3 regions of the Roseomonas elaeocarpi genome follow, and region 3 is predicted to be linked to each of the others. Evidence: riboswitches for the same ligand, from Rfam matches in the RefSeq annotation. Region 3 holds a riboswitch; each other region holds the start of a gene.

Region 1 (3,114 bases), on a different contig from region 3:
TGCTTCCGGGAGTTCCTCGCCCATGTCCTTCGACCTCATCCTGCGCGGCGGCCGCGTCATCGACCCGTCGCAGCGAATCGACGGCATCATGGATGTCGGCTTCCGGGACGGGCAGGTCGCGCGCGTCGCCCCAGCGCTGGCGGCCGAGGCGCATACCGATGTCCGCGACGTCGCCGGCCACGTGGTCACGCCGGGGCTGATCGACCTGCACACCCACGTCTACGACGGCGGCACCTCGCTGGGCATCGATGCGGAGCACTTCGCGCGCATCAGCGGCGTCACCACCGCGGTCGACACCGGCTCCGCCGGGCCCGGCAATTTCCGCGGCTTCCGCCGGCACGTGATCGAGCGCTCGGCGGTGCGCATCCTGGCCTACCTCCACGTCTCGCACGCCGGCATCTACGGCTTCGACAAGCGCGTCATGGTGGGCGAGAGCGAGGAGATGCGGCTGATGAACCCCGTCGACGCGGTGCGGGTCGCCGACGAGAACCGCGACGTGGTGGTGGGCATCAAGGTGCGCGTCGGCCGCCACGCCTCGGGCACCTCCGGCATCGCGCCGCTCGACATCGCGCTGCAGGTGGCCGACGAGGTAGGCCTGCCGCTGATGGCCCATATCGACCACCCGCCCCCGTCCTACGAGGAGGTGATCGACCGCCTGCGCCCCGGCGACATCCTGACCCATTGCTTCCGCCCCTTCCCCAACGCCCCCGTCACGGCGCAGGGGCGGGTGAAGCAGGCGGTGCTGGCGGCCCGGGCGCGCGGCGTCCTGTTCGACATCGGCCACGGCCAGGGCTCGTTCTCCTTCAAGACGGCGCGCGCCATGCTGGCCAACGGCTTTCCGCCCGACACCATCTCCTCCGACGTCCATGCGCTGTGCATCAACGGCCCGGCCTTCGACCAGGTCACCACGCTGTCGAAGTTCCTGTGCCTGGGCATGCCGCTGGATGAGGTGATCGCCCGCTCCACCGTGGAAGCCGCCCGCGCGCTGAACCGGCCCGAGCTCGGCACGCTGAAGCCCGGCAGCCCGGGCGACGCCACGATCCTGCGCATCCGTGACGGGCAGTTCAGCTACACCGACGTGGTGGGCGAGGTGCTGCAGGGCACCCAGCGCATCGAGTCCGCGGGCGTGGTGATCGCCGGCCAGTGGTGGCACCCGCAGGACGGGCGGGCCTTCAAGGCGGCCGCCTGAACGGCCGCGGCGGCGCATGCATCCCGGGGGGATGGAAACCCTGCGCCGCCGCCGCAAGGCGTGCCGGCGCGCAAGCGGGCCGGCCAACAAGGCGGCCTGTTCCCTGCCCGCAGAATCCGCCCCGGACGCTTGTTGGACCCGGACGCTTGTTGGAAACCGCGCCGGCGCGATAGGGTGGCCGCGCACCGGTCTCGCGCGAGCGAGTGAAAAGGGAACACCGTGCGGCCCCGCCCCGGGGCCAAGTCGGTGGCTGCCCCCGTAACTGTGGGCGGGTCGCCGCTGCTCCGTCTGCCTCCGGGCAGGTCACTGGCACGGGTTCGTGCCGGGAAGACAGGAGCATCGGCCATGACCCGCGAGCCAGGAGACCTGCCGGGGCATGGCCAACCTTCCGGGCCGGCGCGGGGTGCGCCGGCGGAGACCCATCATGACGCCCACCCAGACCCTTTCCGCCCCGGCCAGTGCCGGCACCGCGACCTCCGCCGCCGCGCGCGGCGCCGCCAGCCTCATCATGCTGTGCTTCGGTGCCTTCCTGCTCTGGGGCGTCGGCTTCGCCCACAACGATCGGCTGCACAACGCGGCGCACGACACGCGCCATTCCAACGGCTTCCCCTGCCACTGAGACGCGCGATGTTCGCCCATCTCCGGCACATCCTCCTCGTCGCGGTGCTGGCCGGCCTCATGGCCGGCCTCGTCGCGACGGCCGGGCACCAGCTGAGCACGGTTCCCACCATCCTGGCCGCCGAGGTTTACGAGCAGGCCGCCGAACCCGCCGCCGCGGCACCGCCGCATGACCACGCCGCCGCCGGAACCGAGGCCGGCCACGACCACGCGGCCGCCTGGGAGCCGCGGGACGGGCTGGAGCGGACGCTCTACACCCTGCTGGCGGACGTGCTCACCGGCGTCGCCTACGCGCTGATGCTGGGTGCCGCGATCAGCCTCCGCGGCCAGCCGGTCGACGGACGGCAGGGCCTGCTCTGGGGCTTGGCGGGCTTCGCCGTGTTCACCCTGGCGCCCTCGATCGGCCTGCCGCCGGAACCCCCCGGGATGCCGGTGGCGGACCTCACGGCGCGGCAGCTCTGGTGGGTGGCGACCGCCGCCCTCACCACGCTGGGCCTAGGCCTGGTTCTTCTCGGCCGCAGGCCGCTGCCGGCCCTGCTCGGCGTGGTCCTGCTGGTGCTGCCGCACCTCTACGGCGCGCCGCTGGCGCCTGAGGAAACCTCCGCCGTGCCGGAAGCCCTGATCCACCGCTTCGTCACCGAGGTGATGGTGGTGAGCCTGTTGTTCTGGGCCACGCTGGGCCTCGCGCTCGGCGCGCTGCACGCCCGCTTCCGGCCGCGCGCGGCGCTGGCCTGACAGCTGTTCCGGGCGCCCGAGAAGCGCCCCGATCCCGCCCGCCGCCAACAATCCGCCGCTTGCCGCGTTGCTGCCCAGGAAGGGCCCCCAGGAAGGCCCCCCGGAATGGCCTCTTGGAACGGCCTCTTGGAACGGCGGTGAGCGATGCGGCAGAACTGGCCCGAGCGCCTGTGGATCGTGCGGCACGGGGAAAGTGCCGGCAACGTCGCGCGCGACGCGGCGCAGGCGGCCGGCCTGGCCCGGATCGACCTCGCGCAGCGCGACGCCGACGTGCCGCTCAGCGCCCGGGGCGAGCAGCAGGCCGAGGCGCTGGGCCACTGGTTCGCGGCGCAACCACCCGAGGCAAGGCCGGAGGTGCTGCTGACCTCGCCCTACCGCCGCGCGCGGCAGACCGCGGCACAGCTGCGCCGCGCCGGCGCCCTGCTGGGGGAGGCCCCCGACCTCGCCCCGGACGAGCGGCTGCGGGAAAAGGAGTTCGGCATCCTCGACCGGCTGACCTTCGCCGGCATCCGGGAACTCGAGCCCGAGCAGGCCGAGTTCCGCCGCCTGCTCGGCAAGTTCTACCACCGGCC
Region 2 (3,114 bases), on a different contig from region 3:
CCAGGTGAAGCCTTCCCCCATCGAGTGCCATTCCACCAGCGGGCCGAAGCCTTCCAGCACGGTGCGCTCACCGGTGCTCCAGGCGCCCTTGATGAATTGCACCACGCCGCAGGGCCGCCCGTGCCCCACCATGCGCAGCAGCAGGCCGAGGGCGGCGGTGGACTTGCCCTTGCCCGCGCCGGTGTTGACCAGCAGCAGCCCCTTCTCGACCGTCTTCGAGGCGACCTCCGCATCCTGCACCGCCTTGCGCGCGGCCATCTTGCGCCGGTGGCGGGCGGCCTCGTCGTCGGTGTCGCTGGCTGCGGGCGCGGCCGTGTTCGCGGGTGCGGCAGGGGCATCGTCGCGCATGGACGATTCGCCGGCCGTCATTTCACCACCATCGGCAGGCCCGCCACGGTGAAGACCACGCGGTCCGCCCGCGCGGCCAGGCGTTGGTGCAGCGTGCCGGCGGCGTCGCGGAAGCGCCGGGCGAGCGCGTTGTCGGGCACGATGCCCAGGCCGACCTCGTTGGACACCAAGACCGTGGCGGCGGTGCGCTGCATCAGCGCCGTTTCCAGCGCGTTCGCGGCGGCGTCGAGGTCGCGCTCACCGAGCAGGAGGTTGCTGAGCCAGAGCGTCAGGCAGTCCACCAGCGCCGGCTGCGTCCGGGCGCGCAGCAGGGCGGCCGGCAGGTCCAGCGGCGCTTCCACCGTCTGCCATTCCGCCCCGCGGCGTTCGCGATGGGTGGCGATGCGCTCGCGCATCTCGTCGTCGAAGGCCTGCGCCGTGGCGAGGTAGAGCCAGGGCTGGGGAAGCGCGGTGAAGAGTGACTCGGCGTGCCGGCTCTTGCCGGAACGGGCGCCGCCGAGAACCAGGGTAAGGCTCATGCGCGCGAAACTGCGCGGTTTGCGGCGCGGCGCCAAGGGCGGGCCGGGGCGGCGCGAAGATCGTTTGACTCGCACCCCGGGCGCCGCCTACGACCTCAGGCCGTGATGGTTCCCCCGCGAGGGGGATGAAAAGGGAACGCGGTCCGGGGCCCGTTCCGTGTCTGGCCGGTGCGCATCGCCGGCCGGACACCTCAGGTCCCAAAACCGCGGCTGCCCCCGCAACTGTAGGCGGAGAGCGTCCTGATCCAGAGCCACTGGCCCCCTCCGGGCGGCCGGGAAGGCGACCGGGACGCGCCTGTATCCGCGAGCCAGGAGACCTGCCATCCGCGTCTCGATCGTGCCACCGGGCGGGGTGCCCCGGCGGGCAGAGGTGCCTGGCCGCCGTGCCCGGCGCCGACCCTGCGTGCCGCCAGCGGGCGGTGTTCAGGGCGGTCCCACGCATCCCGGGTTGCTGCGCGTCGGGATCATCACGTTTTGCCAGAAGCCGCCTTTCTGCCGCCGCCCGACATGCCGGCCGACGCCGTGACATCGCATGAGCGCGCCTTGGCCGCTGGCGCGACCGCGCCGGCCCCGGGTGACCAGGGCTCCGGCCGCCCTGCCCCATCCGCACCGGAAACCGCCGTCGCCCCGGCCGCGCCGGTCACCACCCTGCACGTCTGCACCACCTGCCGCGCCGGCCTCGCGCTGGGCGAGGGCGAGGTGCCGGAAGGGCAGAAGCTGTTCGACGCCGTGGCCGCGGCGCTGGCCGCCGCGCCGGAGGCGCCGGTGGTGCTGCGCGCCTCGACCTGCATGGCCAATTGCGAGCGCGGCTGCTCGGCCGCCCTCACGGCGCCCGGCAAGTGGCAGTACCTGCTGGCGGGGCTCGATCCGGCGATGGGGGCGGACCTCGTGAGCTACGGGCGCGCCTACGCCGCCACGGCGACGGGCACGGTGATGCCGTCGAAGCGCCCGGCCTCGCTGCGCCACGCGGTCCTCGGCCGCGTGCCGCCCTTCACCCCGGCGGGCGACCCTGCTCCCGCCACGCGGGCGTCGGTCATCCAGGCACCGGTTCCTCAGCCGTCGGTCCCCCAGGCGTCAGTCCCCCAGGCGTCGGTCTCCCAAGTGCCGATCTCCCCGGCACCGGGCCTTCAGGCACCGATCCTCGAGGCATCGACTTCCCCGGCAACGGCGACCCGGACACCGATTCCCCAGGCAACACCAGTTCCCCAGACGAGCGAGAACGCCTCATGAGCGACGTGCGAAAGATCCCGGCCACCATCGTCACCGGCTTCCTGGGGGCCGGAAAGACCACGCTGGTGCGGCACCTGATGACGCAGGCGAACGGCCGGCGCATCGCCATCATCGTGAACGAGTTCGGCTCGCTGGGCATCGATGGCGAGACGCTGCGCTCCTGCGGGATCGAAGGCTGCGAGGAGGAGAACATCGTCGAACTGGCCAATGGCTGTCTGTGCTGCACCGTGGCGGACGAGTTCCTGCCCACCATGCAGGCGCTGCTCGACCGCCCCAACCCGCCCGAGCACATCCTGATCGAGACCTCGGGTCTCGCGCTGCCCAAGCCGCTGATCAAGGCCTTCAACTGGCCGGGCATCCGGTCGCGCGTCACGGTGGACGGGGTGGTGACGGTGGTGGACGGGCCGGCCGTGGCGGCGGGCCGCTTCGCCGATGATCCGGAGGCCGTGGCGGCGCAGCGCGCGGCGGACGAATCGCTCGACCACGACAACCCCTTGGCCGAGGTCTACGAGGACCAGCTGATGTCGGCCGACCTCGTGGTGCTCAACAAGTCCGACCTGCTGGACACCGCCGAGGCCGGGCGCGTGCGGGAGGAGATCACGGCGGCCATCCCGCGCGCGGTGAAGGTGGTGGCGGCCGAGAACGGGCGCCTCGACGCCGCGGTGCTGCTGGGGCTTGAAGCGGCGGCGGAGGACGACCTGGCGGCGCGGCCCTCGCACCACGATGCCGAGGACGGGGCGCACGAGCACGATGACTTCCGCTCCTTCGTGGCGGTGATGCCCGAGGCGCCCTCCCCCGAGGCTGTCGTGGCGCGGCTGCGCGCCGTCGCCGAAGCGCACGACGTGCTGCGGATGAAGGGCTACGTGGCGGTGGAGGGGAAGCCGATGCGGCTGGAGGTGCAGGGCGTCGGCGCCCGCTTCCGCCACGGCTTCGACCGCGCCTGGACGCCGGGCGAGGCACGCGCGGGGCGCGTGGTGGTGATCGCGCAGACCGGCATGGACGAGGCCGCGATCGCGGA
Region 3 (3,114 bases):
GCCGCTGACGCTCCGCCGCGGGCACGCCCATGCGCGACACCACGTAGTGCGCGATGGCCCGCACATCCTCCTCCGGCACCGAGGCAAGGTTGCCCACCACCGGCGCCATGGCCCCGCGCGCCACCCCGTGCTGCGCCTGCCACCCGTGGCGGAGGTAGTCGGCCATCGCCGCCTCGGTCCAGGGCACGGCGGCGGGCGAGGCCGCGTTCAGGGCATAGGCGTGCCAGCCCTCGGCCTCGCCGCCCGCGAAATGCGCGTCCTCGCGCTCGGCGCCCAGGGCGTTGCGCGGGGTGTGGCAGGCGCCGCAATGGCCCAGCCCCTCGGCCAGGTAGGCGCCGCGCTGCCACAGCGCGTCGGAGGTCCCACCGGGCGTGGCACCCGGCGCCGCAACGGGCGTGGCCCCTCGGGCCGCGTCCGGCGAAGCCGCCGGGGCGCCGCCGCGCGCCGCCAGCGCCTGCGCGCCGTCCGCCGGCGCCGGGATCGCCCGCCCGCCCTCGCGGAAGAACAGCAGCTTCCAACCCGCCAGCACCCAGCGCTGGTTCAGCGGAAAGGGCAGGTCGTTCGCGGGCGCCGTGGCCCGCACCGGTTCGCGCGTCATCAGGAAGGCGTAGAGCGCGTGGTTGTCCGCATCCGTGGTGCGGGTGAAGTGGTCGTAGGGAAAGGCCGGGTAGAGGTGCTGCCCGTCGCGGTCCAGGCCTTCGCGCATGGCGCGCGTGAAGGCCGCCTCGCTCCAGCGGCCGATGCCGGTGTCGGGGTCGGGCGTGATGTTGGTGGAATACACCGTGCCGAAGGGGGTCGGCATCGGGAAGCCGCCGGCGAAGACCTTACCCCCCGCCGCCGTGTGGCACACGTTGCAGTTGCCGATCGCGGCCAATTCCGCTCCGCGGCGCACCACATCCGCGTCGAAGCTGCCGGGCGCCGGCGGCGTGACCGGCGCGATGGCCGGGTGCCAGGCATAGGCCGCGAAACCGCCCACGCCGAGCACCACCGCCGCCAGTCCCGCGAGGAGGAAGTACCGTGCCCGCATGCTGCGGCATCCCGTTCTGATCGTTCTTGTTTCCCGGGAAGAACACGCCGTTCCTGGGCCTCCCCGCCCGAGGCGGCGCGGGCCGAAGTCCCGCCGTTCGTGCTGCGCGGAAGGCTCCGCCCGCGCAGGCTTCAGGTCAACGCGCCCGCCCATCACGGCTGACGGAGCGTTCCGGCGCCGATACGTCCCGGCCGGCACCCTCGCCGTGCTGGCACCTCGCCTGGCTGCCCACGCAGGCCACTCCCCCTCCTGCGGCAGGCCTCGTTGCAGCCGCGTCTGGCCAGCGGCCGATGGCCGAACCCCGACTTGTCCCTGCGCCCACCATCGGACGGGAAAGCGGCACGTCGCACCCGCTTGATAGATACGTTATAACATGACAGACCATCGAGCCATGCCGCCACGCCTCGATCCCACGGCCGCTCACCGACCGTCCGGCCTTGCCGCGCCCACGCCGCCGTGGCTAGCTGCACCGGTCGACGGTCCCGCGCGAGCGGGTGAAAAGGGAACACCGTGCGTTCCGGCAGGGCCCCGCGCCCGGGAACAAGTCGGTGGCTGCCCCCGCAACTGTCAGCGGCGTGCCGCTGGCCCGTCCGTCACGCCGCAGCGGCGTGGCGGGTCACTGTGCCGCCCCGGGCTGCTGCCGGGGAAGCGCGGGAAGACAGGGCCGGTGGCGGGGCGCATCCGGTCAAACCCGGCTGCCACGCGCCGCGAGCCAGGAGACCTGCCGTCGTCGCGCCATCATGCCGCCGGGCGGGGTGCTCCGGAGGCAGGAGAGTTCCTGTGACCCACGCCCCGCTCCACCCGCGCCCGGCCGTCCCCGCATCCACCCCCGCATACCCCTTGGCAAGCGCCACGGCCGCCCTGCCCGCGGGGTCGGCCCCGACCGCCCGTCGCCGGCGCTTTCCCGCGGCGAGGCTCCCGGCCGCGATCCTGGCCGCCGCTACACTGCTGGCGCCGCTCCTGGTCACGCTGGCCCCGGCCACGCCCGCCCAGGCCACGCCCACCCGGACCGAGCCCACCCAGGCCGATCCCACAAAGGCCGATCCCGCCCAAAAGGAACCCAGCCAGACCGGACCCACCCAGACCGGGCCCACCCAGGCCGGGCCCACGCGCTACCCGCTGACGCTCAGCAACTGCGGCCGCGACGTCACCTTCCCCCACGCGCCGCAACGCGCCGTGTCGATCGGCCAGAACGAGACGGAGATCATGCTCTCGCTCGGCCTGGGCGACCGGCTGGTCGGCACCGCCCTCTGGGTCGGCCCGGTGCTGCCCGAACTCGCCGGGGCGAACGCGCGCATCCCGCGCCTGGCCGACAACGACCCCAGCTTCGAATCCGTGGTGGGGCGCGAGCCCGACCTCGTGACCGCGCAGTTCGAATGGCACCTGGGCCCGCACGGCGCGGTCGGCCGGCGGGAACAGTTCGACGCGCTCGGCATCCCCACCTACGTCGCCCGCACCGACTGCACCGGCAAGGACAACAGCGGCTCCGGCGACGGTGTCCGCCGCACGCCCTTCGATCTGTCGCAGCTCTACGGCGAGATCCGCGACCTCGCCGCGATCTTTGATGTGCAGGACCGGGGCGAGGCGCTGATCCGCAAGCTCCAGGCGCGCGAGGCCGCGGCCGTCGCCGCCGTGGCGCCGCTGCGCGGCCGGGCGATCCCGACGCTGTTCTGGTTTTCCTCGCGCGACGTGGCGGGCGACGCCTTCGTGGCCGGCACCAATGGCGCCCCGGCCGCGATCATGCGCATTCTCGGCCTGCGCAACGTCATCACCACCGAGGACGAGTGGCCCACGGTGGGCTGGGAAACCATCGCCGCCGCAGCACCCCGCCTGATCGTGCTGGGCGAGATGTCGCGCCGCCGCTTCCCCGCCGACGACGCCGCGGTGAAGCGCCGCTTCCTCGAAACCGATCCCGTGGCGCGCGAGATCCCGGCGGTGCGGGCGGGGCAGGTCATCACGGTCGACGCGCAATCCATGAACCCGACCATGCGCACGATCGACGGCATCGAGGCCGTGGCGCGCGGCCTCCAGAACCTCGGCACCGCGCCGTGACGCCCTGGCACGGGATACCGGCCCCCGCCCGCCCG

What was found. Region 3 has a riboswitch for cobalamin ahead of ACFFGY_RS05190 (ABC transporter substrate-binding protein). Riboswitches for the same ligand answer to the same signal wherever they lie in the genome.
Region 1: linked by a shared signal. The riboswitch ahead of ACFFGY_RS20780 (CbtB domain-containing protein) and the one ahead of ACFFGY_RS05190 (ABC transporter substrate-binding protein) in region 3 are both predicted to bind cobalamin.
Region 2: linked by a shared signal. The riboswitch ahead of ACFFGY_RS13955 (DUF1636 family protein) and the one ahead of ACFFGY_RS05190 (ABC transporter substrate-binding protein) in region 3 are both predicted to bind cobalamin.

Annotation. Positions count from the first base shown of each region.
Region 1 covers NZ_JBHLUN010000017.1:51,590-54,703, reverse strand. Annotated here, with positions in the region: gene ACFFGY_RS20785 (amidohydrolase/deacetylase family metallohydrolase) at 23-1,189, shown strand; cobalamin riboswitch at 1,359-1,577, shown strand; gene ACFFGY_RS20780 (CbtB domain-containing protein) at 1,614-1,808, shown strand; gene ACFFGY_RS20775 (CbtA family protein) at 1,817-2,542, shown strand; gene ACFFGY_RS20770 (histidine phosphatase family protein) at 2,687-3,114, shown strand, end outside.
Region 2 covers NZ_JBHLUN010000009.1:66,573-69,686, reverse strand. Annotated here, with positions in the region: gene cobO (cob(I)yrinic acid a,c-diamide adenosyltransferase) at 1-348, opposite strand, end outside; gene cobU (bifunctional adenosylcobinamide kinase/adenosylcobinamide-phosphate guanylyltransferase) at 366-866, opposite strand; cobalamin riboswitch at 956-1,205, shown strand; gene ACFFGY_RS13955 (DUF1636 family protein) at 1,341-2,096, shown strand; gene cobW (cobalamin biosynthesis protein CobW) at 2,093-3,114, shown strand, end outside.
Region 3 covers NZ_JBHLUN010000004.1:26,750-29,863, forward strand. Annotated here, with positions in the region: gene ACFFGY_RS05185 (c-type cytochrome) at 1-1,027, opposite strand, end outside; cobalamin riboswitch at 1,488-1,770, shown strand; gene ACFFGY_RS05190 (ABC transporter substrate-binding protein) at 1,868-3,079, shown strand.